One region of the Streptococcus wuxiensis genome, then DNA from elsewhere that is predicted to be linked to it. Evidence: predicted binding sites of a transcription regulator. Region 1 holds the regulator's gene; each other region holds the start of a gene.
What was found. Region 1 encodes Rex, which represses fermentation and respiration genes when NADH is low (regulators of the CRP and FNR family bind a similar motif). Its sites were predicted from a motif close to TTGTGAANTANTTCACAA; they were not measured.

Region 2: a site for Rex is predicted at 2,905-2,922, ahead of AB2B47_RS03260 ((S)-acetoin forming diacetyl reductase). Genes of this name have one in related genera too.
Region 3: a site for Rex is predicted at 1,855-1,872, ahead of AB2B47_RS08135 (zinc-dependent alcohol dehydrogenase family protein). Genes of this name have one in related genera too.
Region 4: a site for Rex is predicted at 1,574-1,591, ahead of adhP (alcohol dehydrogenase AdhP). Genes of this name have one in related genera too.

Annotation. Positions count from the first base shown of each region.
Region 1 is NZ_JBFNFE010000001.1:364,057-370,025, forward strand. Features, by position in the region: gene AB2B47_RS01740 (ribose-phosphate diphosphokinase) at 1-831, shown strand, start outside; gene AB2B47_RS01745 (cysteine desulfurase family protein) at 847-1,962, shown strand; gene AB2B47_RS01750 (DUF1831 domain-containing protein) at 1,968-2,315, shown strand; gene AB2B47_RS01755 (DUF4649 family protein) at 2,325-2,540, shown strand; gene AB2B47_RS01760 (redox-sensing transcriptional repressor Rex) at 2,622-3,263, shown strand; gene AB2B47_RS01765 (gamma-glutamyl-gamma-aminobutyrate hydrolase family protein) at 3,279-3,968, shown strand; gene AB2B47_RS01770 (hypothetical protein) at 3,993-4,232, shown strand; gene AB2B47_RS01775 (hypothetical protein) at 4,238-4,504, shown strand; gene radC (RadC family protein) at 4,507-5,187, opposite strand; gene AB2B47_RS01785 (O-acetylhomoserine aminocarboxypropyltransferase/cysteine synthase family protein) at 5,251-5,969, opposite strand, start outside.
Region 2 is NZ_JBFNFE010000002.1:96,559-102,527, forward strand. Features, by position in the region: gene queC (7-cyano-7-deazaguanine synthase QueC) at 1-158, shown strand, start outside; gene queD (6-carboxytetrahydropterin synthase QueD) at 158-601, shown strand; gene queE (7-carboxy-7-deazaguanine synthase QueE) at 594-1,310, shown strand; gene queF (preQ(1) synthase) at 1,329-1,820, shown strand; gene AB2B47_RS03255 (MIP/aquaporin family protein) at 2,037-2,705, opposite strand; gene AB2B47_RS03260 ((S)-acetoin forming diacetyl reductase) at 3,043-3,807, shown strand; gene AB2B47_RS03265 (16S rRNA (uracil(1498)-N(3))-methyltransferase) at 4,121-4,864, opposite strand; gene prmA (50S ribosomal protein L11 methyltransferase) at 4,866-5,816, opposite strand; gene AB2B47_RS03275 (NUDIX hydrolase) at 5,954-5,969, opposite strand, start outside.
Region 3 is NZ_JBFNFE010000008.1:33,563-39,531, reverse strand. Features, by position in the region: tRNA gene AB2B47_RS08165 (tRNA-Tyr) at 1-45, shown strand, start outside; tRNA gene AB2B47_RS08160 (tRNA-Trp) at 52-122, shown strand; tRNA gene AB2B47_RS08155 (tRNA-His) at 135-207, shown strand; tRNA gene AB2B47_RS08150 (tRNA-Gln) at 221-292, shown strand; tRNA gene AB2B47_RS08145 (tRNA-Leu) at 302-385, shown strand; gene nagA (N-acetylglucosamine-6-phosphate deacetylase) at 657-1,808, shown strand; gene AB2B47_RS08135 (zinc-dependent alcohol dehydrogenase family protein) at 1,949-3,007, shown strand; gene AB2B47_RS08130 (DUF1033 family protein) at 3,143-3,520, shown strand; gene comGA (competence type IV pilus ATPase ComGA) at 3,573-4,514, shown strand; gene comGB (competence type IV pilus assembly protein ComGB) at 4,435-5,478, shown strand; gene comGC (competence type IV pilus major pilin ComGC) at 5,479-5,802, shown strand; gene comGD (competence type IV pilus minor pilin ComGD) at 5,765-5,969, shown strand, end outside.
Region 4 is NZ_JBFNFE010000002.1:175,898-181,866, reverse strand. Features, by position in the region: gene AB2B47_RS03650 (PTS sugar transporter subunit IIB) at 1-14, opposite strand, end outside; gene adhP (alcohol dehydrogenase AdhP) at 451-1,470, opposite strand; gene AB2B47_RS03640 (hypothetical protein) at 1,841-3,118, shown strand; gene thrC (threonine synthase) at 3,193-4,677, shown strand; gene AB2B47_RS03630 (MATE family efflux transporter) at 4,738-5,969, shown strand, end outside.

The DNA of each region.
Region 1 (5,969 bases):
TCAGATGGTGAAATCCAAGTTAACATCGAAGAAAGTGTTCGTGGCTATGATGTTTATATCATCCAGTCTACTTCTTATCCTGTTAGCAATCATTTGATGGAACTTTTAATCACTGTTGATGCCTGTGTTCGTGCTAGTGCAAATACAATCAATGTTGTCATGCCTTATTTTGGTTATGCTCGTCAAGACCGTATTGCTTCCTCTCGCGAACCTCTTACAGCTAAACTTGTTGCAAATATGTTAGTAAAAGCTGGGGTTAGTCGTGTATTGACACTGGACCTTCATGCTGTTCAGGTACAAGGTTTCTTTGATATTCCTGTAGATAACCTCTATACAATTCCGCTATTTGCAAAACACTACATTGATAAAGGTTTAACTGGTCCAGATGTGGTTGTTGTCAGCCCTAAAAACTCAGGTGTAAAGCGTGCTCGTAGCCTTGCTGAATACCTTGATGCTCCGATTGCTATCATTGACTATGCTCAAGATGATTCTGAACGTAGCCAAGGTTACATTATCGGAGAGGTTGAAGGTAAGAAAGCAATCTTAATCGATGATATTCTTAACACTGGTCGTACCTTCTCTGAAGCCGCTAAGATCTTAGAGCGCGACGGAGCAACTGACATTTACGCAGTATCAAGTCATGGACTTTTCGTTGACGGTGCTGCAGACTTACTGGATGCAACTAATATCAAGGAAATCTTGGTTACAGATTCTGTATTGACAGAAAGTAAAAAACCTAAAAACGTACAATACATTACTGCTAGCGAATTGATTGGTGATGCAATGGTTCGTATTCACGAAAGAAAACCAGTTAGTCCACTATTTAAATAGAAATTAGGTGAATTTTTGATTTATTTGGATAATGCTGCAACGACTCCTATGTCTTCAGCAGCTATCTCAGCAATGACTCAAGTCATGCAAGAAATTTATGGCAATCCTTCTAGTATTCACAGTCATGGGCGTCAAGCAGGAAAATTATTACGTGAAGCCCGTCAAGAGTTAGCAGGTATACTAGGTACAAAGCCCCAACACATTTTCTTCACTTCTGGTGGTACAGAAAGTAATAATACAGCTATTATTGGCTACTGTCTTCGTCATCAAAATCGCGGGAAACACATTATTACTACTGCTATCGAGCATCACGCTGTGCTTGAACCAATTGAATATCTGGTGGAAAATTTTGGGTTTGAAGTGACTATTTTAAAACCCGACAATCAAGAAATCACTGCAGATCAAGTCAAAAATGCACTGCGTGAAGATACTATTCTCGTTTCAACTATGTATGTTAACAATGAAACAGGTACTCTTTTACCAATCGATGAAATTGGGCAGATTTTAAAAGTCCATTCAGCAGCTTATCATGTAGATGCTGTTCAAGCTGTCGGGAAGCTAGAGATTCTTCCTGAAGAACTAGGAATAGATTTCCTCAGTGCTTCTGCTCATAAATTTCACGGTCCAAAGGGTATCGGTTTCCTATACGCTGCTTCTACAGATTTTGATCCTTACCTACATGGTGGAGATCAAGAACAGAAAAAAAGAGCAGGGACAGAAAATCTTCCCGCAATTATAGGTATGGTTGCAGCTCTTAAGGACGATATAGATCATCTAGAGGCTAATTTTAATAAAGTTCAAAAACTACAGAAAGTTTTTCTAACTGAAATGGCTGGATCAACCTATTATCTCAATCAAGGTAAAGAGCAACTCCCTTATGTCCTAAATATCGGATTTCCGGGACAACGCAACGATCTACTACTACTTCGTTTAGACCTTGAAGGTATTTCTATTTCAACAGGTTCTGCTTGTACAGCTGGTGTTGTTCAGGTCAGTCATGTTCTTCAAGCCTTCTACGGAGAAGAATCTCCTCGCTTACACGAGTCTGTACGCGTCAGCATTTCACCTCAAAATACAGAACAAGAAATGATAACTCTTGCTAAAACTCTTAAAAATATCATCGGAGGATAAACTTAATGGCATTTGAACAAACGATTAAACTTAAAAATTGTCGTTACGAATACACACTTAGTCCAACTGTTAAAAAATTTACGCTTAAAGATAATACTTTTTTTGAAACTAAAGTTGGTAACTATGAATTAACGCGTCTACTTGAAAAAGTTCCAAATAGCGGAGAAGGATTCCAACTTAAGATTATCATCAACAAAGACTTAACTGGTGTAAAAATCAATATCACTGATAAATTTGGTCTACGTTTAGTTGATATCTTCAAATCAGAAGAAACTCATATCCACCAAGAGAAATTTTACTTTTTGATGGATAGCTTGGTTGAACGTGGCGTATTTACAAAAAGCGAAAGATAGAAGGTCATTATGTTTCGATTAACTTACAAGGACTCCTATCAAGTAGAGCGTGTGCAAGAATATGAAGACTATGAAGCTCTTATGCTCTCTCTATCGGGTTGTGTAACTCTCCCTGATACTACTCATATTACTTCATTAACACATGATGGAGTTGAAATCTATCAAGGACTTCTAGGTAACCTCTACCGCTTTTTAAGAACTTACCACGAAACGAAGATAAACTAAGATTTTTCTTAGTTTTTTTTCATTATTGTTGCAATTTTCACAAGCTTTCTATAAAATAGTAGATAGAAAGGTTGTGATTTTGTGAAAGAAAAACAGTCTGCTATTCCTAAAGCAACAGCAAAGAGACTTTCTCTCTATTACCGTATTTTTAAAAGATTTAATGCCGAGAAAATTGAAAGAGCTAATTCCAAACAAATTGCAGAAGCGATTGGAATTGATTCTGCCACTGTTCGTCGTGACTTCTCTTACTTTGGCGAACTTGGACGTCGTGGATTTGGCTATGATGTCAAAAAGCTTATGAACTTTTTCGCTGATCTTTTAAATGATAATTCTATTACCAATGTTATGCTTGTGGGTATTGGAAATATGGGACATGCCCTCCTCCATTACCGCTTTCATGAGCGTAATAAAATGAAAATCATCATGGCTTTTGACCTAGATGATCATCCTGAGGTTGGTACCAAGACACCCGACGGTGTTCCAATCTATGGAATCTCTCAAATAAAGGATAAAATTAAGGATAGTGATGTTAAAACTGCTATTCTTACTGTTCCTAGTGTTAAATCTCAAGAAGTTGCGGAACTTTTGGTTGATGCTGGTATCAAAGGTATCCTCAGTTTTTCTCCTGTTCACCTACATCTTCCTAAAGACGTAGTTGTTCAGTATGTCGATCTTACTAGCGAACTTCAAACCCTCCTCTATTTCATGCGAAAAGAGGATTAGAAAGCGAATTGATTTATGAAAAAACCAGTTATTGGGATTACAGGAAATGAAACCCCGCATCCAGATGATGATCTTATGATGAGTTATGCTGCAAAAGGCTTTGTTGAAGGAGTTAAGAAAGCTGGAGGTATCCCCATTATCCTACCAATTGGTGATGAAGAAATGGCCAGTTACTACATTAGTTTAATTGATAAACTTATTTTAACTGGTGGGCAAAATGTTGATCCTAAATACTATGGTGAGCCAAAAGCTATTGATAGCGACGACTACCACCTTCAAAGGGATATTTTTGAACTAGCACTTATCAAAGAAGCCCTTAAACAAAATAAACCAATTTTTTCTGTCTGTCGTGGTACTCAGCTCTTTAACGTAGCCATGGGCGGATCTCTTTATCAAGATATCGAAGATCATTGGCAAGATACTTCCGCTGAATACACCACTCAGCGACTTGTCACCGAACCAGATACTATTCTAAGAGAAATCTATGGAGAAATCTCTCATATCAATTCTTTCCACCATCAGAGCATCAAAGATTTAGCTCCTAATCTTAAGGTTGTAGCACATGATCCTAAAGATGGTATTATCGAAGCTGTTACAACTACGGACGGCTTCCCTTATCTTGGTGTTCAATGGCATCCCGAATTTCTTTTTGAAAATCGCCCCAAAGATAAAACACTTTTCGACTATGTCGTCAATGAATTATAATTTCGATAAATTAGCTAATTAATTATGAATGAACTTACCCCACCTTCTACTCATGAGCTTTTGAGAGATTTAGATGTTAATGTTTTCTCATCTATTAAGAGCAAGGAAATTGACCATTTCTCAACCTATAAGGAAAAGAAAATAGAAGTTTATTTTCAACTTTCTAATCTATACAGACTTTTAACGGCAGAAAGTTACCAATCATTTTCTAAGAATAAAGAGTATCTCGACAAACTCTCACTAAAAGACAAAAAAAAGAACTAAAAGAAATGTCTAAAAAGGCAAAACCATTTTGTAAAAAGGCAGATGCTAAATTTAAAGGCAGATTTCGTTCTTCGCTTGTTTTTTACAGAGATATCTTGATCCACTCAAAAAAGTATTATAAAATTGAAGACTTCAATGCTATTATTGACTTTATCGTGCAAGAAAAGTTGCTAGTCCCTACAATTGATCCTCTTCCTAAAATTGTTATGAACGAAGTTGAATCCTATGCTTTACAAGCGTTTGAGCAGGGTCCCCTAAACTTCAAAAAATAATCCTATATCAAGTCCGTCTTCTCACGGTAACTAAAATAATCAGAATGAGAGACAATTAAATGGTCCAATAAGACCAATCCCATTAATTCACAGGCTTCTTTAACAAGCTTCGTAACATGGTCATCATTGGGGCTAGGAACTACTGCTCCTGATGGATGATTATGAACCAGAATCACAGATGTTGCCATATGCTTCAAAGCGTAGTGGAGAATTTCTCTCGGTTCAGCAATGCTTCTCGTGGCAGACCCGATAAAAATAGTCTGCTGATGAATGATTTGATTTTGAGTATTTAGATAGATCGCCACTAGGTGCTCTTGTTTTTTATCTCCAAGCTCAGACTGCATCTTTTTAGCTAATTTACGACTGCTAAGAATACTCTCCATTTTCACTGTTTCCCTTTTATGGATACGGTAGCCTAATTCAATAACGGCTTGTAATTCGATAGCCTTAACACGTCCAATACCCGATAGAGTCTGCAATTCCTGTAGACTCATTTTTTTTAGGTCAGTTAAACATGTCAGCTGATTTAAGACCTTCTGTGCTATTTCAAAAACATTGGCCTGTTTTGTGCCTGTCCTTAGTAATATTGCCAGTAATTCTTGGTTGCTGAGCGCTTCTACTCCTTCTTTTACTAGTCTCTCTCTTGGTAAAAGCGAATCTTCTTGAAATGAAATACTATACATAAAAATCCTCCTCACTTTATTATTCGTGAGAAGGATGCTTAATTCGATAAAAACTAGTTATTTTTAGATTTTTTCAAGTGCAAGACGCAAATCTTCAATCAAATCATCAGCATTTTCAAGACCGATTGAAAGTCGGATTTGATTTTTAGTTACTCCTGCTGCTTCTAGATCAGAGTCAGACAATTGAGAATGAGTTGTAGTTGCTGGATGAACGACCAATGATTTGGCATCTGCTACGTTTGCAAGGTTTGAAAAGATTTCTAAGCTATCAATCACCTTACGAGCTTCTGCTTCTCCGCCTTTAACGTGGAAGGTAAAGATTGAACCAACACCTTTTGGTAAATATTTCTCCGCCAAGGCATGGTAAGGGCTATCAGCTAATTTTGGATAATTGACCTTTTCAACTTTTGGATGGTTCACAAGGAAATCAACGATTTTCTCAGCATTTTGAACATGACGTTCAACACGGAGAGATAGTGTCTCAAGACCTTGTAGGAGCAAGAATGAGTTGAATGGTGAAAGGGCAGCTCCCATATCGCGAAGCAATTGCACGCGAGCAGCAACGATAAAGGCTGCAGCACCTACATCTCGAGTATAGCTTAAATTATGGTAGCTTGGATCTTCATTGACGAATTGAGGGAATTTCCCTGAAGTAGCCCAGTCAAATTTACCACTATCAACAATGACACCGCCAATAGTTGTACCGTGTCCACCGATAAATTTAGTCGCCGAGTGAACCGAGATATCTACACCGTGTGAAAAGACATTGATAAGATAAGGCG
Region 2 (5,969 bases), on a different contig from region 1:
GGGAATTAGCTGACCAACTTGGTGCCTTTGACTACGTTCGTGAGAAGACCTTGACCTGCTACAATGGGATTATCGGTACTGGTTGTGGAGATTGTCCTGCCTGCCATCTACGCCAACATGGTTTAGAGGTTTATCTCTCTCAGAAAGGAGAGGCCTGATGTTTTTTGCCCCCAAAGAAATCAAACAAGAAACTGGGGAATCTCTTGTCTACAATCCTCACAGAACCTTAGTCTCAAAAGAATTTACCTTCGATGCTGCCCACCACCTCTTTCACTATGAAGGAAAGTGCAAATCCCTACACGGTCACACCTATCATCTGCAAATCGCTGTCAGTGGATTTTTAGATGATAGAGGTATGACCTACGATTTCGGAGACATCAAAGCTATCTACAAGGATTACTTAGAGCCCCACTTGGATCATCGCTATCTCAATGAAACCCTGCCCTACATGAATACGACTGCTGAAAATATGGTTTACTGGATTTTCCAAACCATGAGCCAAGAGTTGCCAGACGAGCGCGGTCTCCGTTTGGAATATGTTCGCCTCTATGAAACTCCGACTGCCTTTGCAGAGTTTAGACGGGAGTGGTTAGATGACTAAGGAACGTGTCCTCAAACTACCAGTTCTAGAAATTTTTGGGCCTACCTTTCAAGGTGAAGGTCGAGCTATTGGCCAGAAAACCATGTTTGTCCGCACTGCTGGTTGCGACTACCACTGCGACTGGTGCGACTCCGCCTTTACTTGGGATGGTTCTGAAAAACCAACTCGCATGACAGCTGATGAAGTAATCGCTGAATTAGATAAACTAGGAAGCTACGACTATGTCACCCTATCTGGGGGAAATCCTGCTATCCTAGCAGCCAACATGGCTGAGCTAGTAACCAAACTCAAGGAACGTGGGGTCACTCTGGCTGTTGAGACCCAGGGATCTCGCTGGCAAAATTGGTTAAAAGATATCGACCAAGTCACTCTGAGTCCTAAGCCTCCTTCCTCCAAGATGGAAGTCAACTTTGAGACCTTGGACTTTATCGTTTCCCAACTAGACCCAGACAAAGTCACCTTTAAAATCCCTGTCTTTGATGATGCAGATCTAGCCTTTGCCAAAAGTATTCAAGAACGCTACCAACCAGATGTCATCTTCTTATCAGCGGGAAATCCTGAGCCCAAGGCTACAGGCAATATTGTCCAAGACCAACTGGACCGCCTCAAAGAACTCTGGGAACGTGTCGCTGCCGACGATAGCTGGGGCAATGTCCGCGTCCTTCCTCAACTCCATACCCTCCTCTACGACAACCAACGTGGTGTTTAAGATTAGAAAGAAAAAATCATGTCACAACAAGAAGAAATGAAAAACCTCAGCCTCCTCGGCAACAAAGAAACCAACTACATTTTCGAATATCAACCAGAAGTCCTCGAATCCTTTGACAATCGTCATGTGAAAAATGACTATTTCATCAAGTTCAACTGTCCTGAATTCACCTCACTTTGTCCCATCACTGCTCAACCAGACTTTGCAACTATTTATATTTCCTACATTCCTGACAAGCTCTGTGTCGAGTCAAAATCCCTCAAACTCTACCTCTTTAGCTACCGAAACCATGGAGATTTTCATGAAAACTGTATCAACACTATCGGGAAAGACTTGGTCAACTTGCTAGACCCTCGCTATTTAGAAGTCTGGGGAAAATTTACACCTCGCGGTGGCATTTCAATCGATCCCTACTACAACTACGGTAGACCTGGAACCAAGTATGAAGGATTGGCAGAACAACGCCTCTTTCAACACGACCTCTATCCAGAAAAAATTGACAACCGCTAAACTCATACTCAAAAAAAATCAAAGAGCAAACTAGGAAGCTAGCCGAAGGTTGCTCAAAACACTGTTTTAAGGTTGTGGATAGAACTGACGAAGTCAGCTCAAAACACTGTTTTGAGGTTGCAGATGGAAGCTGAGGTGGTTTGAAGAGATTTTCGAAGAGTATAATACGAAAAAACCCTACCCTCCAAAATGGAGAGTAGGGTTTTTAAGTTTCAATTATTCTTCAGTTCCAAGGAAGTTTTTAGCAACAAGGGCTGCAAGAACTCCACCAACGATTGGTGCAAGGATGAAAATCCAAACTTGTTGAAGAGCTGCGCCACCTACCAATACAGCAGGAGCCAAGCTACGAGCTGGGTTTACTGAAAGTCCAGTGATGTTCAAGCCAGCTAGAATCAAAGCTGTCAATGACAAACCGATCACCAAACCAGCGATTGCGCCATTTCCTTTGCTTGCTGAAGTTACAGTCATGATGACCAAAACAAACAAGAAAGTTGCGATGACTTCAAACAAGAAACCACCAAAGACAGTTACACCGTTTGCCAAGGCATTTTCACCAAGACTTGCAGTTGACATACCTGAATTTGCCAAGAGGAAGAACACAGATCCTGATGCAAGGAAAGCACCGACTACTTGACCAAGGATGTAGTTTACAAGTTCTGAAGATGACAAACGTTTGTTAACAAACATCGCGATAGAAACAGCTGGGTTCAAGTGAGCACCTGAAACAGTTCCGATTGAGAAAGCTGCAACTACGATTGCCAAACCAAAGGCAAGAGCAATTCCAAGGTGTCCAAGACCTTCAACACCATTTCCAAAAACAACAGCTCCTGTTCCGATGAACACAAGCATAAAAGTACCGATCAATTCAGCAACAAATTTTTTCATGTTAAGTCTCCTTTTTTCAAACTATGTATTAGTCTATCAGAAGGAGGAAAGGGTTTCAAGAAATGTGCTTGGAAAATAATGTGTGCTTTTCCCCTTTACGCGATAGTTTTATTTTTCTAACTCTAAATCTCATAAAGGAAAATTTTGGATCATTTTGGTTTTGAAAAAATAATCATTTTTCTAAAAAACAAGTCTTTGTTTGACACAAATTTCACAAAGGTATATACTAAAAAGCGATAGGACTTCTTTTAGAAGTCTATCACAACTCACTTATAACCCTTTTGCTGTTCTTTTATGAACGTTTGAGTGGTATCACGGATACCAAAGGAGGAATCATATGTCTAAAGTAGCTATTGTTACAGGTGCAGGTCAAGGGATCGGTTTTGCGATTGCAAAACGATTGGTACAAGATGGCTTCAAGGTCGGAGTCTTAGACTACAATGCTGAGACAGCAGAAAAAGCAGTAGCTGAGTTATCAGCAGAGAATGCTTTTGCGGTCGTTGCTGATGTCTCCAAACAAGCTGAAGTGGCTGCAGCTTTCCAAAAAGTTGTGGATCATTTCGGAGATTTAAATGTTGTCGTTAACAACGCTGGTGTTGCTCCAACTACACCACTTGATACGATTACAGAAGAACAATTTGAACGCACTTTTGCCATCAACGTTGGTGGTGTCATCTGGGGTGCTCAAGTTGCACAAGCTCAATTCAAGGCGCTTGGCCATGGCGGAAAAATCATCAATGCAACTTCACAAGCAGGTGTTGTAGGTAACCCTAACTTGACTGTCTATGGTGGTACTAAGTTTGCAGTTCGTGGTATCACTCAAACTTTGGCACGTGACTTGGCTGATTCAGGTATTACTGTCAATGCGTATGCACCTGGTATCGTTAAGACTCCAATGATGTATGATATCGCTCATGAAGTTGGTAAGAACGCTGGTAAAGATGACGAATGGGGTATGCAAACTTTCGCTAAAGATATTACCCTTAAACGTTTGTCCGAACCCGAAGATGTCGCTGCAGCGGTTAGCTTCCTTGCTGGACCAGATTCAAACTACATTACAGGTCAAACCATTATCGTCGATGGTGGTATGCAATTCCATTAAGATAAAAAATAAGAGGTTGGATTAAATCTAACCTCTTTTATCATCTATACGACTCCAATTTCCAGAGTCATTTTTTTATTAGTGAAAATAATCTTTCTTCAAGACTAGAAATACTCTCCTGCTCTATATAGTATGATTTTCCCTGTTTTAATAGAACACAAGATTAGGAACAGTTTGGATATCCATTTTTTCTGCGAAATCATCAAAAAATTAAAGATTCCCATTGCCATTATGGATTCGCTTATTGACTCTTTCACGCACCCTTTCAAGCGCATAAAAAATCACCTTTTCTAGGTGATTTTTTCATAGTCTCTTATTTTTTCAATTCAAGCAAAACACTTATGGCAGACAAGGCGTAAAGCGGCGCTGTTTCGGCTCGTAGGATGCGAGGCCCAAGTCCTGCTAGAACTGCTCCTTTAGCTTCAAAAGATTCAATTTCTGCAGGTGAGAGACCTCCTTCTGGACCAAAGATAAAGAGCAGTTTGGCTCCCTTTTCAAGCTCAGCAACTGCTTGTATAAGTGCAGCTGATTCTCCTTCTTTAGCTGACTCTTCATAAGCCACCACAATAGAATCAAACTGATCCAGTTGGGCTAGAAAGTCTGCCTTTTTCTCAAAAAGGGTAATACTTGGGACTAGATTCCGCTTGCTTTGCTCGGCAGCACCAAGGGCGATTTTTTCTAGTTTTTCGACCTTTTTACCCAGTTTCTTGCCATCCCACTTGGCAACTGACCAGTCTGCGGGAAAGGCCCATATCTGGCTAGCACCCAGTTCCGTCACCTTTTGAGTGATAAACTCTAGCTTATCTCCTTTGGGAAAGCCTGATGCGATGGTCACTTGAATTGGCAATTCTACATTGTCAGCCAATTCTTCAATCAGCTCCAACTGACGCGCCTCTACATTTATCACGCGCGCCAAGCGCTTAATACCATCATCAAAAACTAAGGTAACCTGGTCCTCTTCTTTCAAACGCATGACCTGAAACATGTGCTTGCTGGTTTCCTTGTCCTCGATAGTGACAGGAGAGATTGCACTCCCCTTGACAAAATACTGCTGCATGCTAGCCTCCAATCACACCTGAAATATCCTTGGTTTTCTTGAAGACACAGGCATTCCATTCCCCTTGAATCATATGAGTTTCAAGGAAAAATCCAGCTGCTTCTGCTGACTCACGGACCATGTCCCACTTGTCCCTGATAATGCCACTCATGATCAGGTAACCTTCATCCTTGACCAAGCGATAAGCATCGTCTGTCAGATGAATGAGGATATCCGCCAAGATGTTGGCCACGATGACGTCTGCCTCAATCTCCACGCCTTTAAGCAAATCGCCTGGCGCCACATGGATATTTTCCATACCAGGATTGAGCTCAATATTTTCCTGAGCGACTCGAACCGCTACATCATCTAGGTCATAGGCAAAGATCTCCTTGGCACCTAGAAGTGAGCTAGCAATAGAAAGGACGCCTGAACCTGTCCCCACATCCAGCACTGTTTCGCCACCACGAAGAACCTGCTCCAAGGCAAAGAGACTCATCTTGGTCGTCGGGTGGGTTCCTGTTCCAAAGGCCATGCCAGGGTCCAGCTTGATAATCTTTTCTCCCGCTGTTGCTTCATAGTCCGTCCATGATGGCACAATGGTCAAGTCATGAGTGATGCGAGCTGGTTCATAGTATTTCTTCCAGTTGTCCGCCCAGTCTTCCTCAGCCAAGGCAGTCGTCCCCATCTTGACTTCTCCCAAATCCATAAAGTCTGTCAATTCTGCTAAACGAGCCTGCAAATCCGCTTCAACCGCTACCACATCCACCGTTTCAGGATAGTAGGCTGTCACCACGATTTCTTCCTGTTGCTCCACCTCAGGAAAAATCTCACCAAAGCGGTCCACATTACCCACATAGTCCATGCTGTCTTCGATTGCAACCCCTTGGGCGCCTAGCTCAATCAGGAGGTTAGAGACTAGCTCCTCCCCCTCACGCTTAACCGTTACTTTTAACTCTTGCCATGTTTCCATAATTAAGATACCAAGCCCATAAAACACAAAGCCAAAATAGGAAACTCTCTTAAGACACTTATGTTTAAGAGAAGTTTATCTTTTTGGCACAGTGTTTAGGGCGGGTTCAGTTTAGAAATTTAACCGAACCGTCCTTTCTAATCACTTACTTTT
Region 3 (5,969 bases), on a different contig from region 1:
AAATCCGCTCCTTCGGGTTCGGGGGTTCGAATCCCTCCCCTTCCATCTTATACGGGCATAGTTTAAAGGTAGAACTAAGGTCTCCAAAACCTTCAGTGTGGGTTCAATTCCTACTGCCCGTGTTAAACGTTATGGCGGGTGTGGTGAAGTGGTTAACACATCAGATTGTGGCTCTGACATTCGGGGGTTCGATTCCCCTCACTCGCCTATTTTATATTATTGGGGTATAGCCAAGCGGTAAGGCAAGGGACTTTGACTCCCTCATGCGTTGGTTCGAATCCAGCTACCCCAGTTACTATTTGCCGGCGTGGCGGAATTGGCAGACGCGCTGGACTCAAAATCCAGTGTCCGCAAGGACGTGCCGGTTCGACCCCGGCCGCCGGTATAGTAATAAAGACAAGGTTTTCGGACCTTGTCTTTTTAATTTCTCTTCCATTTTTTTCTCTCGCAGTTACATAAAATTACTTATTTTTTTTCTAAATTTTATTGTTAACCTGAATGATCAATATTACTTTACTATATGTTTACTAAATCTTAAATTATTTCTTTATAAATTTAACTATAATAGGTCTATACCATTTACAAATTACACAGAAAGGTTTATAATGTAATTGACATAATAAATATTAGAAAAATGAATTACGGAGGTTATCATTATGCCTAAATATATTAAAGCGGATCAATTTTTCTATCCTCATGGTGTTCGTCGTGGCGGTTTTCTAGAACTTGTTGATGGTAAATTTGGTAAGCATGTGGATCAAGTATCTGAGGACGCAGAAATTATTGACTATACTGGTTATAGTATTGCTCCTGGTCTTGTTGATACACATATTCATGGATTTGGTGGGGTTGATGTTATGGACAATAACATCGAAGGTACTCTTCATACAATGAGTGAAGGTCTTCTTAGCACAGGTGTTACTAGTTTCCTACCAACTACTCTAACATCATCATACGAACAATTATTAGCTGTTACTGAAAATATTGGTGCGCGCTACAAAGAGGCTTCTGGTGCTAAAATTCGTGGGATTTACTTTGAAGGTCCATACTTTACTGAGGAATTTAAGGGAGCTCAAAACCCTGCTTACATGAAAGATCCTCGCCTGGATGAATTTCGTGCTTGGCAGAAGGTTGCTAATGGTCTTCTAAATAAAATTGCCCTTGCACCTGAACGTGAAGGTGTTGAGGACTTTGTACGTACGGTTACTGGTGAAGGAGTAACTGTTGCTTTAGGTCACTCAAATGCAACTTTTGATCAGGCTAAGAAGGCTGTTGACGCTGGTGCAAGTGTTTGGGTTCATGCTTATAATGGTATGCGTGGGTTAACTCACCGTGAGCTTGGTATGGTTGGTGCTATGTATGAATTGCCACATACTTATGCTGAATTGATTTGCGATGGGCATCACGTTGATCCTAAGGCTTGTGACATCCTACTTAAACAAAAAGGTACTGAAAATATTGCTCTTATCACTGACTGTATGACAGCGGGAGGTTTGCAAGATGGTGACTACATGCTAGGAGAATTCCCAGTTGTGGTTGCAAATGGTACTGCACGTCTCAAATCTACTGGGAACTTGGCAGGTTCTATTCTCAAACTTAAAGACGGTTTGAAAAATGTTGTTGAATGGGGTATTGCAAATCCACATGAAGCAGTTATGATGGCCAGTCTCAATCCAGCAAAATCAGTTCATATTGATGACGTTTGTGGACAAATCCGTGAAGGCTACGATGCTGACTTTATTGTTCTTGATAAGGATTTGGAATTGGTAGCAACTTACCTTGATGGTGAAAAACGTTATCAAGCATAATCTCTAAAGTAGGAACTAATTTAGTTTCTACTTTTTTTAATTTAGTTTGTTAATTTTTTCACATATTACTTGATTTTATTTATGAAAAGGCTTACAATTATGATATAAACAATACAAATAAAAAAACGGAGGTAAGCTTTATGAAAGCCTATACTTATGTTAAACCAGGACTTGCTTCATTTGTTGATGTTGACAAACCAGTTATTCGCAAGCCAACTGACGCTATTGTGCGTATTGTAAAAACTACTATTTGTGGAACAGATCTTCATATTATCAAAGGAGATGTCCCTGCATGTAAGAGTGGAACTATCCTTGGCCATGAAGGAATCGGGATTGTAGAGGAAGTTGGAGCAGGCGTTTCAAACTTCAAAAAAGGCGATAAGGTTTTGATTTCTTGTGTATGTGCCTGTGGTAAATGCTACTACTGTAAAAAGGGAATCTATGCCCACTGTGAAGACGAAGGCGGTTGGATTTTTGGACATTTGATCGACGGTATGCAAGCCGAATATCTTCGTGTTCCTCATGCTGATAATACTCTCTATCACACTCCAGCTGATTTGTCTGATGAAGCCTTGGTTATGTTATCTGATATCCTACCAACTGGTTATGAAATTGGTGTCTTAAAAGGGAAAGTAGAGCCTGGTTGTAGTGTGGCTATCGTTGGTTCAGGTCCAGTTGGCTTAGCAGCCCTATTGACTGCTCAATTCTATTCACCTGCTAAATTGATCATGGTAGACCTAGACGATAACCGTTTGGATACTGCAGTTTCTTTCGGTGCTACTCATAAGATTAATTCTTCAGACCCTGAAAAAGCAATTCAAGAAATTTATGATTTAACAGATGGTAGAGGTGTGGATGTTGCTATAGAAGCTGTTGGTATTCCTGAAACGTTTGATCTCTGCCAAAAGATTATCGGTGTAGATGGAACAGTAGCCAACTGTGGTGTGCATGGTAAGCCAGTTCAGTTTGATTTGGATACTCTATGGATTCGTAACATTAACGTAACTACCGGTTTGGTTTCTACTAACACAACTCCTCAGCTTTTGAAAGCTTTAGAAAGCCATAAAATTGAACCAGAAAAATTAGTAACTCATTACTTCAAACTAAGTGAAATTGAAAAGGCCTATGAAGTATTTGGTAAGGCTGCAGATCATCATGCGATTAAGGTTATCATTGAAAACGATATTTCAGAAGGTTAATCGAATTTGAATCCAGTTATTCTTTTTAGAATAGCTGGATTTTTTGAAAATATTAGATAATTCGTGAAAGCAAGCAAATTTCTTTCATTGTTCTTAAAATTTCGCTATAATATACGATACAAAGGAAATGAAACTATGTATCGAGTTATAGAAATGTACGGGGATTTTGAACCTTGGTGGTTCATAGAAGGATGGGAAGAAGACGTCATTAGTAGTAAGAAATTTGAAAATTACTATGATGCTTTGAAGTATTATAAATCTTGCTGGTTTGAACTGGAAAAGAAAATTCCACTATATAAAAGTCGAGGAGACTTAATGACCATATTTTGGAATCCGGAGGATAAGCGTTGGTGTGAGGAATGTGATGAATTTCTGCAGCAATATCATTCCTTGGCTTTACTGGAAGATGGTCAAGTTATACCAGATGAAAAATTCAGACCGGGTTATGAAAAACAAACTGGTTTAGAAATCCACCGAACTTGTCGTATCAAAAAAGATGGAACAACTTTTTAATAAAGTTGTTCTTTTTTTGTATTTTCTTCGAATAATTAACTGAGGAGGGAATATGGTACAAGCACTTGCACAAGAATTGATTAGTCTCGCAAAAAAGGATGGAGCTCAGGATATCTATTTTATTCCCAAGGACAAGGTTTATGAGTTGCATATGCGAATAGGTGATGAAAGGCGTTTGATTAATAGCTATGACTTTGAAAAGTTGGGCGCAGTTATTAGTCATTTTAAATTTATTGCGGGGATGAATGTTGGAGAAAAGCGTCGTAGTCAGCTTGGGTCCTGTGATTATCAGCATGATGGCAAGGTTTCTTCACTACGCTTATCGACGGTAGGAGATTATCGTGGTCATGAGAGTTTAGTTATTCGCCTTTTGCACGATGAAGAACAAGAGTTGCGTTTCTGGTTTCAAGACCTTAAGGAACTGGAAAAGGGCTTTAGGCAACGCGGCCTTTATCTTTTTGCAGGCCCTGTAGGAAGTGGGAAAACTACCTTAATGCATGAATTAGCTAAGTCATTGTTCAAGGGACAACAAGTCATGTCTATTGAGGACCCAGTCGAGATTAAGCAAGAAGAGATGCTGCAATTACAACTCAATGAAGCTATTGGACTGAGTTATGAAAACTTGATAAAACTTTCTTTGCGACACCGCCCAGATCTTTTAATCATTGGCGAAATCCGGGATAGCGAAACAGCCCGTGCTGTTGTAAGAGCGAGCTTAACAGGAGCTACAGTGTTCTCAACCATTCATGCCAAAAGTATTCGTGGAGTTTATGAACGTCTCCTAGAATTAGGGGTCAGCGAGGAAGAATTAGCGGTGGTTTTACAAGGTGTTTGCTACCAGAGACTAATCGGGGGAGGAGGAATTATTGATTTTGCAAACCAAAATTATTCAGAACACCAGGCAGAAAAGTGGAATGAGCAAATTGATCAGCTTCTTAAAGACGGACATATCACTGCCCTTCAAGCTGAAACGGAGAAAATTAGCTACCAGTAAGCAGAAGAAAATTATCACTCTCTTTAACAATTTGTTTTCTAGTGGTTTTCACTTGGTAGAAATCATTTCCTTTCTTGATAGAAGTCTTTTGTTGGAGAAGGAATATGTTTCACAGATGCGCCTAGGACTATCGAAAGGTAAATCTTTCTCGGAAATGATGGGGAATTTAGGTTTTTCGAGTGCGATTGTCACTCAACTTTCATTGGCTGAAGTTCATGGAAATCTCCATTTGAGTTTGGGGAAAATTGAAGAATATTTGGATAATCTTGCTAAGGTCAAGAAGAAGTTAATTGAAGTTGCGACCTACCCACTTATTTTGCTAGCTTTTTTACTGTTAATTATGCTAGGATTGCGGAATTATCTCTTGCCCCAACTGGATAGTAGTAACATAGCTACCTTAGTGATTAGTAAACTGCCACAGATTTTTCTCGGACTTATTCTGGCACTTGGTTTAGTATCTTTAACTGGTCTAGTTTTTTACAGAAAGTCTGCGAAAATTCAAATTTTCTCTTTTCTGGCTAGAATTCCATTTCTAGGTATGTTTGTTCAGTATTATCTAACTGCCTATTATGCTCGGGAATGGGGAAATATGATTGGGCAAGGTTTAGAGTTGGCACAGATTTTCCAGATGATGCAGGAGCAAGGAGATCCTCTTTTTAAAGAAATTGGATACGATTTAGATCAATCTTTGCAAAATGGGCATGAATTTTCTAAGGTTGTTCAGACCTATCCCTTCTTTAGAAAGGAGTTGGGATTAATCATTGAATATGGAGAAGTTAAATCCAAGTTGGGAAGCGAACTGGAGATTTATGCGGAGAAAACTTGGGAATCTTTCTTTACTCGGGTTAATCGAACCATGAATCTAGTGCAACCACTGGTCTTTATTTTTGTAGCCCTGCTAATCGTTTTATTGTATGCAGCTATGTTGCTGCCGATGTATCAAAATATGGAGGTAAATTTTTAGATGAAAAAGATGTTGATGAAATTAAAAGAAGCTACGGTAAAAGGTTTCACTCTTGTAGAAATGTTAGTGGTCCTTCTTATCATTAGCGTCCTACTCTTATTGTTTGTGCCAAATCTGACTAAGCAAAAGGATGCAGTCAATGATAAGGGGAAAGCAGCTGTCGTCAAGGTGGTAGAAAGTCAAGCAGAACTGTATAGTCTGGATAAAAATGAAGATGCTAGTCTAAGCAAATTACAGGCAGATGGACGCATTACTGCTGAGCAAGCAAAAGCCTATAAAGAGTATCATGCCAAGCAAAATAAGAGTCAGTCAGTTGCAGATTAGGGCCTTTACCATGCTAGAAAGTTTATTGGTCTTAGGAATAGTCAGCCTGTTAGCCTTGGGTTTGTCAAGTTCAGTTCAGTCGACTTTTGCAGCTGTGGAAGAGCAAATTTTCTTTATGGAGTTTGAGGAACTTTATCGAGAAACCCAGAAGCGAAGTCTGGCTAGCC
Region 4 (5,969 bases), on a different contig from region 1:
ATTCCGATACTCATTATTGTCATTCCTCCTTATAAAATGATTGACTTGTAGTTTAAGATAACTTTAAGACTCTTTAAGTATAAACCGTTTTCAGTAAAAAATCAACTACTTATGATAAATCCAAAAAAGTAGCGTGACAAACCTATTAATATAGATGTTGATATATCAATATTTAGTAATTTTGTCTAGAGAATAGTAAAAAAATTTAATATAAAAAAGTCATAGTACAGAAATCGACGAACCAGAACTCTGTATCTTAGTTCCAGACCCTTATACTTCAACCATTGGATGCTTAAAGAATGTGGATAGAAAATGACGTTTTCGTCAATAGTGTTCTTGAGCGTTAAAAAAAGAACTTTAAGTTCAATAAATTGCTATGTCAAAATTTTATTGCTAAAAAACGAGGCGGGATCTTTTGTCCCTACCTCGTTTTGCTATTTATTATCTATCTTAATGAGTAAAGTCTAGAACCATGCGACCTTGGATGGTACCAGCAGCCATTTCATCAAAGACAGCAATGGCATCTTCGACAGGCCGTTTTTGAACGACTGGAACAACGAGACCTTCAGCACCAAATTGGAAAGCTTCTTCCAAATCTTTACGTGTACCAACAAGGGAACCGATGACCTGAATACCGTCAAGAACTGTTTTAACGATACTTAGATCCATCATTTCTGAAGGGAGTCCGACAGCTACTACACGACCACCTGCACGAACAGAGTCAACTGCTTGGTTGAAGGCAACTTTTGATACAGCTGTTACGACAGCTGAGTGAGCACCACCGTTTGTTTTTTCTTTGATAAGGCCTGGAACATCTTCGACTTCAAGACCATTAATCACGATATCAGCACCGACTTCTTTAGCTAGAGCAAGTTTATCGTTGTTAATATCTACTGCGATAACGTGAGCGTTGAATACTTTTTTAGCGTATTGAACAGCTAAGTTGCCAAGTCCTCCAGCACCATAGAGTACAACCCATTGGCCTGGCTCAACTTTTGCTTCTTTAATAGCCTTGTAGGTGGTAACACCGGCACAAGTGATTGAAGAGGCTTGGGCTGGATCGAGACCTTCTGGAACTTTAACAGCATAATCTGCAGTTACGATACATTGTTCAGCCATACCACCATCAACTGAGTAGCCAGCATTTTTTACTGTACGGCAAAGGGTTTCGCGTCCGGTTGTACAATATTCACACATGCCACAGCCTTCAAAGAACCAAGCTACGCTGACACGGTCGCCAACTTTTAGGCTCTTAACATCAGGAGCGATTTCTTTTACGATACCAATCCCTTCGTGACCGAGAACACGTCCTGGAACTTTTCCAAAGTCACCATGGGCAACGTGGAGGTCTGTATGGCAAACACCACAATACTCAACTTCAACAAGTGCTTCGCCAGTTTCGAGCGGACGGAGCACTTTTTCTTCAATAGCAACACCAGTGCTTTCTGGATTTACAACAACAGCTTTCATAGCTATCCTCCTTGGTTAGTAGTTGAGGCGCAGAGGAAAAGGGGCTTACCTTAAATCGTGATTCAAGTGAAGTCAAATTTGAACTGCCCTCTTTTTTGTTTATATGTGAATTATATCACGATATTTAATATAATACAAGGAGATTTATGCAAAAATATATGAAATCGCTTAACTGGTTGATAAGTATGTGAAATTTGAACAATAATATCTGGTGTTTTTATATAAAATTTCATATAAAGAGGAATTTGTTTGGTCTCAAATATAGGGAGCGAGGTTGCAAACAGATTTTCTAAGATCCATCTCTAGGAGTTTTTGGTATAATAGAGAGTAATTTATTTTCTAGTATGAGAAGTTAGAGTGAGAGGTATGTATGTCCCCTTCAATTCAGTTATTAAAAGATCGCTATTTAAAAAATATCAAAGAAAATCCAGATCTCTATATTGGGATAGAGTTGGAGTTTCCTATCGTTCATACGAAAGGCCAACCTACAGATATTGAAGTCAGCAAGGACTTGTTGCGCTTTTTGGTGGATGCTCTCAGTCTGGAAGTTGAAAAGGCAGACCAGGAGGGCAATCCGATTCAACTTGTAGAACCGACGAGTCAAGATCGAATTCTGTTTGAGGTTTCCTACACGACCTTGGAATTTGCCTTTGGTAGGGCTCAGAATATCCAAGAGGTTGAAGGGCGTTTTCTGGCCTATATGAAGGTAATCCAAGAAAGGCTAGGCGAAAAGGACCATGCTATCCAAGGTTGGGGGATTCACCCAAACTGGAATCAAAATGACAATCGACCTGTGGCTTATCCACGCTATCAGATGCTGATGGATTATCTGAGTATGGGGACTCACCAAGAAAGTGCGCATTTACATGACTTTCCGCAATACGGAGCCTTCATCTGCGGGAGTCAAGTCCAGTTGGATGTTTCGACCGATAACTACCTACGTGTCATCAATGCTTTCACACAGATAGAGGCAGCCAAAGCTTACCTGTTTGCCAATTCTGAGTTTTCTGGAGCGGACTGGGACACCCAGATTTCACGAGATATTTTTTGGGAAGACTCCATGCATGGGATTTATCCAGAGAATGTTGGTGTCAATACCAGACTCTTTAAAGATGAGGATGATTTCTTTGATTATTTAGACCATTCTGCGATTTTTACAGCAGAACGAGATGGAGAAACCTACTATTTTTCTCCGATTCGAGCTAGAGATTACCTAGCTACTGACGAGATTCCTGCCTATACTCTAAATGGGAAAGAAACACTTCTTGTCCCTCAAGAGAAGGATTTCCAAACGCACCGTAGCTACCAATTCCAAGATTTAACAACTCGAGGAACGGTCGAATTTCGGAGTGTTTGTACCCAGCCACTAGACCGCACTTTTGCTTCAGCAGCCTTTCATCTAGGTTTGTTGGTGAATCTTGACAAGCTTGAAGCTTACCTAGAAACAGCTCCTTTCTTTGAAAGTTTTGGTCGTGACTACAAGTCTTTGAGAAGACAATTTTCTAAGAAACACCTCACAGATGAAGAAACAGCTGGGATTGTCCAGTTCTCCAAAGACTTGCTAGCGATAGCAGAGAAAGGACTTGAGATGAGAGGGCAGAGTGAAACGACTTATTTAGAACCTTTGAAAGAAGAAATGGACGTATAAATTTCTTATAACGGAAGAATTTTCTGAAAAATCATGTTATAATGAATGAGACTATAGATAAAGGATAGAGATTTATGACATTAGTTTATCAATCAACGCGTGATGCGAACAATACAGTAACAGCTAGCCAAGCGATTTTGCAAGGCTTGGCAACAGATGGAGGCTTATTTACTCCAGTTAGTTATCCAAAGGTGGACTTGGATTTTGACACATTGAAAGACGCTTCTTACCAAGAAGTAGCTAAGCTTGTCTTGTCAGCCTTTTTGGATGACTTTACAGCAGAAGAGTTGGACTACTGTATCACCAACGCCTATGACAGCAAGTTTGATACACCAGCAATTGCCCCTCTTGTAAAACTTGATGGCCAATACAACTTGGAACTTTTCCACGGTTCAACCATTGCCTTCAAGGATATGGCCTTGTCTATCTTGCCTTACTTTATGACAACGGCAGCTAAGAAACACGGCTTGGAAAACAAGATTGTCATCTTGACAGCAACATCTGGAGATACTGGGAAAGCTGCTATGGCAGGATTCGCGGATGTCCCAGGTACTGAAATTATCGTTTTTTATCCAAAAGACGGTGTCAGCAAGGTACAAGAGTTGCAAATGACCACTCAAACGGGCGAAAATACCCATGTTATCGCTATTGATGGAAACTTTGACGATGCTCAGACTAATGTGAAACATATGTTCAATGATGTGGCTCTTCGTGAAAAATTAGCAGCCAACAAGCTCCAGTTCTCATCAGCTAACTCTATGAATATCGGTCGTTTGGTACCACAGATTGTCTACTATGTGTATGCCTACGCTCAGCTTGTTAAAACTGGTGAGATTAAGGCTGGTGACAAGGTTAACTTCACCGTACCGACAGGAAACTTTGGGAATATCTTGGCTGCCTTTTATGCGAAGCAAATTGGCCTACCAGTCGGCAAGTTAATTTGTGCTTCAAATGACAACAATGTCTTGACAGATTTCTTTAAAACTCGTGTTTATGACAAGAAGCGTGAGTTTAAGGTAACCACTAGCCCATCTATGGATATCTTAGTGTCTTCAAACTTGGAGCGCTTGATTTTCCATCTTTTGGGAAATGATGCGGTTAAGACAGCTGAACTTATGAATGCTTTGAATAACCAAGGTCAGTATGAATTGACAGATTTTGATGCAGAGATTCTTGACCTTTTTGCAGCAGAGTATGCGACTGAAGCAGAAACAGCAGCAGAAATCAAGCGTGTTTATGAGGCAGATGCTTATATTGAGGACCCTCATACAGCAGTTGCTTCGGCCGTATATAAAAAATACCAAGCGGCGACAGATGATGTGACTAAGACCGTGATTGCTTCAACAGCTAGTCCTTATAAATTCCCAGTAGTTGCAGTAGAAGCTGTAACAGGGAAATCAGGTTTGAGCGACTTTGAGGCCTTGGCTCAGTTGCACGAAATTTCAGGAGTGGCAGTGCCACCAGCAGTTGATGGCCTTGAAACAGCTCCAGTTCGTCACAAGACAACTGTTGCAGCGGCAGATATGCAGGTGGCAGTAGAATCTTATCTAGGACTTTAAGACAGAGGAAGTAAACTCGGTTGGGAAACTAACTGAGTTTCTTTTCATCAGGAGGAAGGATTGTTTAAGAAAAATAAGGATATTCTCAACATAGCTTTACCTGCCATGGGTGAAAATTTCTTGCAGATGCTCATGGGGATGGTAGATAGCTACTTGGTAGCTAATCTGGGGTTGATCGCCATTTCGGGTGTGTCTGTAGCTGGAAATATTATCACCATTTATCAGGCTATTTTTATTGCCTTGGGAGCAGCAATTTCTAGTGTTATATCAAAAAGTTTGGGACAGAAAGATCAGTCTAGACTAGCCTACCATGTGACAGAAGCACTTAAGATTACTCTGCTACTGAGTTTGGTTTTAGGTGTCTTATCCATCTTTGCAGGTCAAGAGATGATTGGTCTTTTAGGTACTGAACAGGCTGTGGCTGAAAGTGGTGGCTTATACCTATCTTTAGTTGGTGGGACAATCGTTCTCCTGGGCTTGATGACTAGTCTAGGAGCCTTGATTCGCGCTACCCACAATCCTCGACTGCCGCTTTATGTTAGTTTTTTATCCAATGCTTTAAATATTGTTTTTTCAAGTGTCGCCATTTTTATCCTTGATATGGGGATAGCTGGTGTAGCTTGGGGAACTATTTTGTCACGTTTGATCGGGGTTGTAATTTTGTGGTCACAATTAAAACTTCCATATATGAGACCGACGTTTGGACTGGATAAAGACCTTCTGACCTTGGCTTTACCTGCAGCGGGAGAACGTCTCATGATGAGGGCTGGTGATGTAGTCATAATTGCCTTGGTTGTTTCCTTTGGGACGGAGGCAGTCGCGGGAAATGCTATCGGTGAAGTTTTGACTCAGTTTAACTACATGCCCGCTTTTGGTGTTGCTACGGCTACAGTCATGCAGGTAGCTCGAGCAGTAGGGGAGAATGATTGGGCAAGGGTGGACAGACTAAGTAAGCAAACTTTTTGGCTGTCTTTCTTTCTCATGTTGCCTTTAACACTTAGTATCTATGCTCTCGGGACACCACTAAGCTATCTCTACACCAGCGATCCTGTGGCTATCAAAGCCAGTGTTTTAGTGACTCTTTTTTCACTTTTAGGGACTCCTATGACAACGGGGACGGTTATTTATACAGCTGTCTGGCAAGGTTTGGGAAATGCCCGACTTCCCTTTTATGCGACAAGTATTGGAATGTGGTGCATCCGTATTGGAACTGGTTACCTGATGGGAATTGTTCTTGGATGGGGTTTGCCTGGTATCTGGGCAGGAACGCTTTTGGATAATGGTTTCCGTTG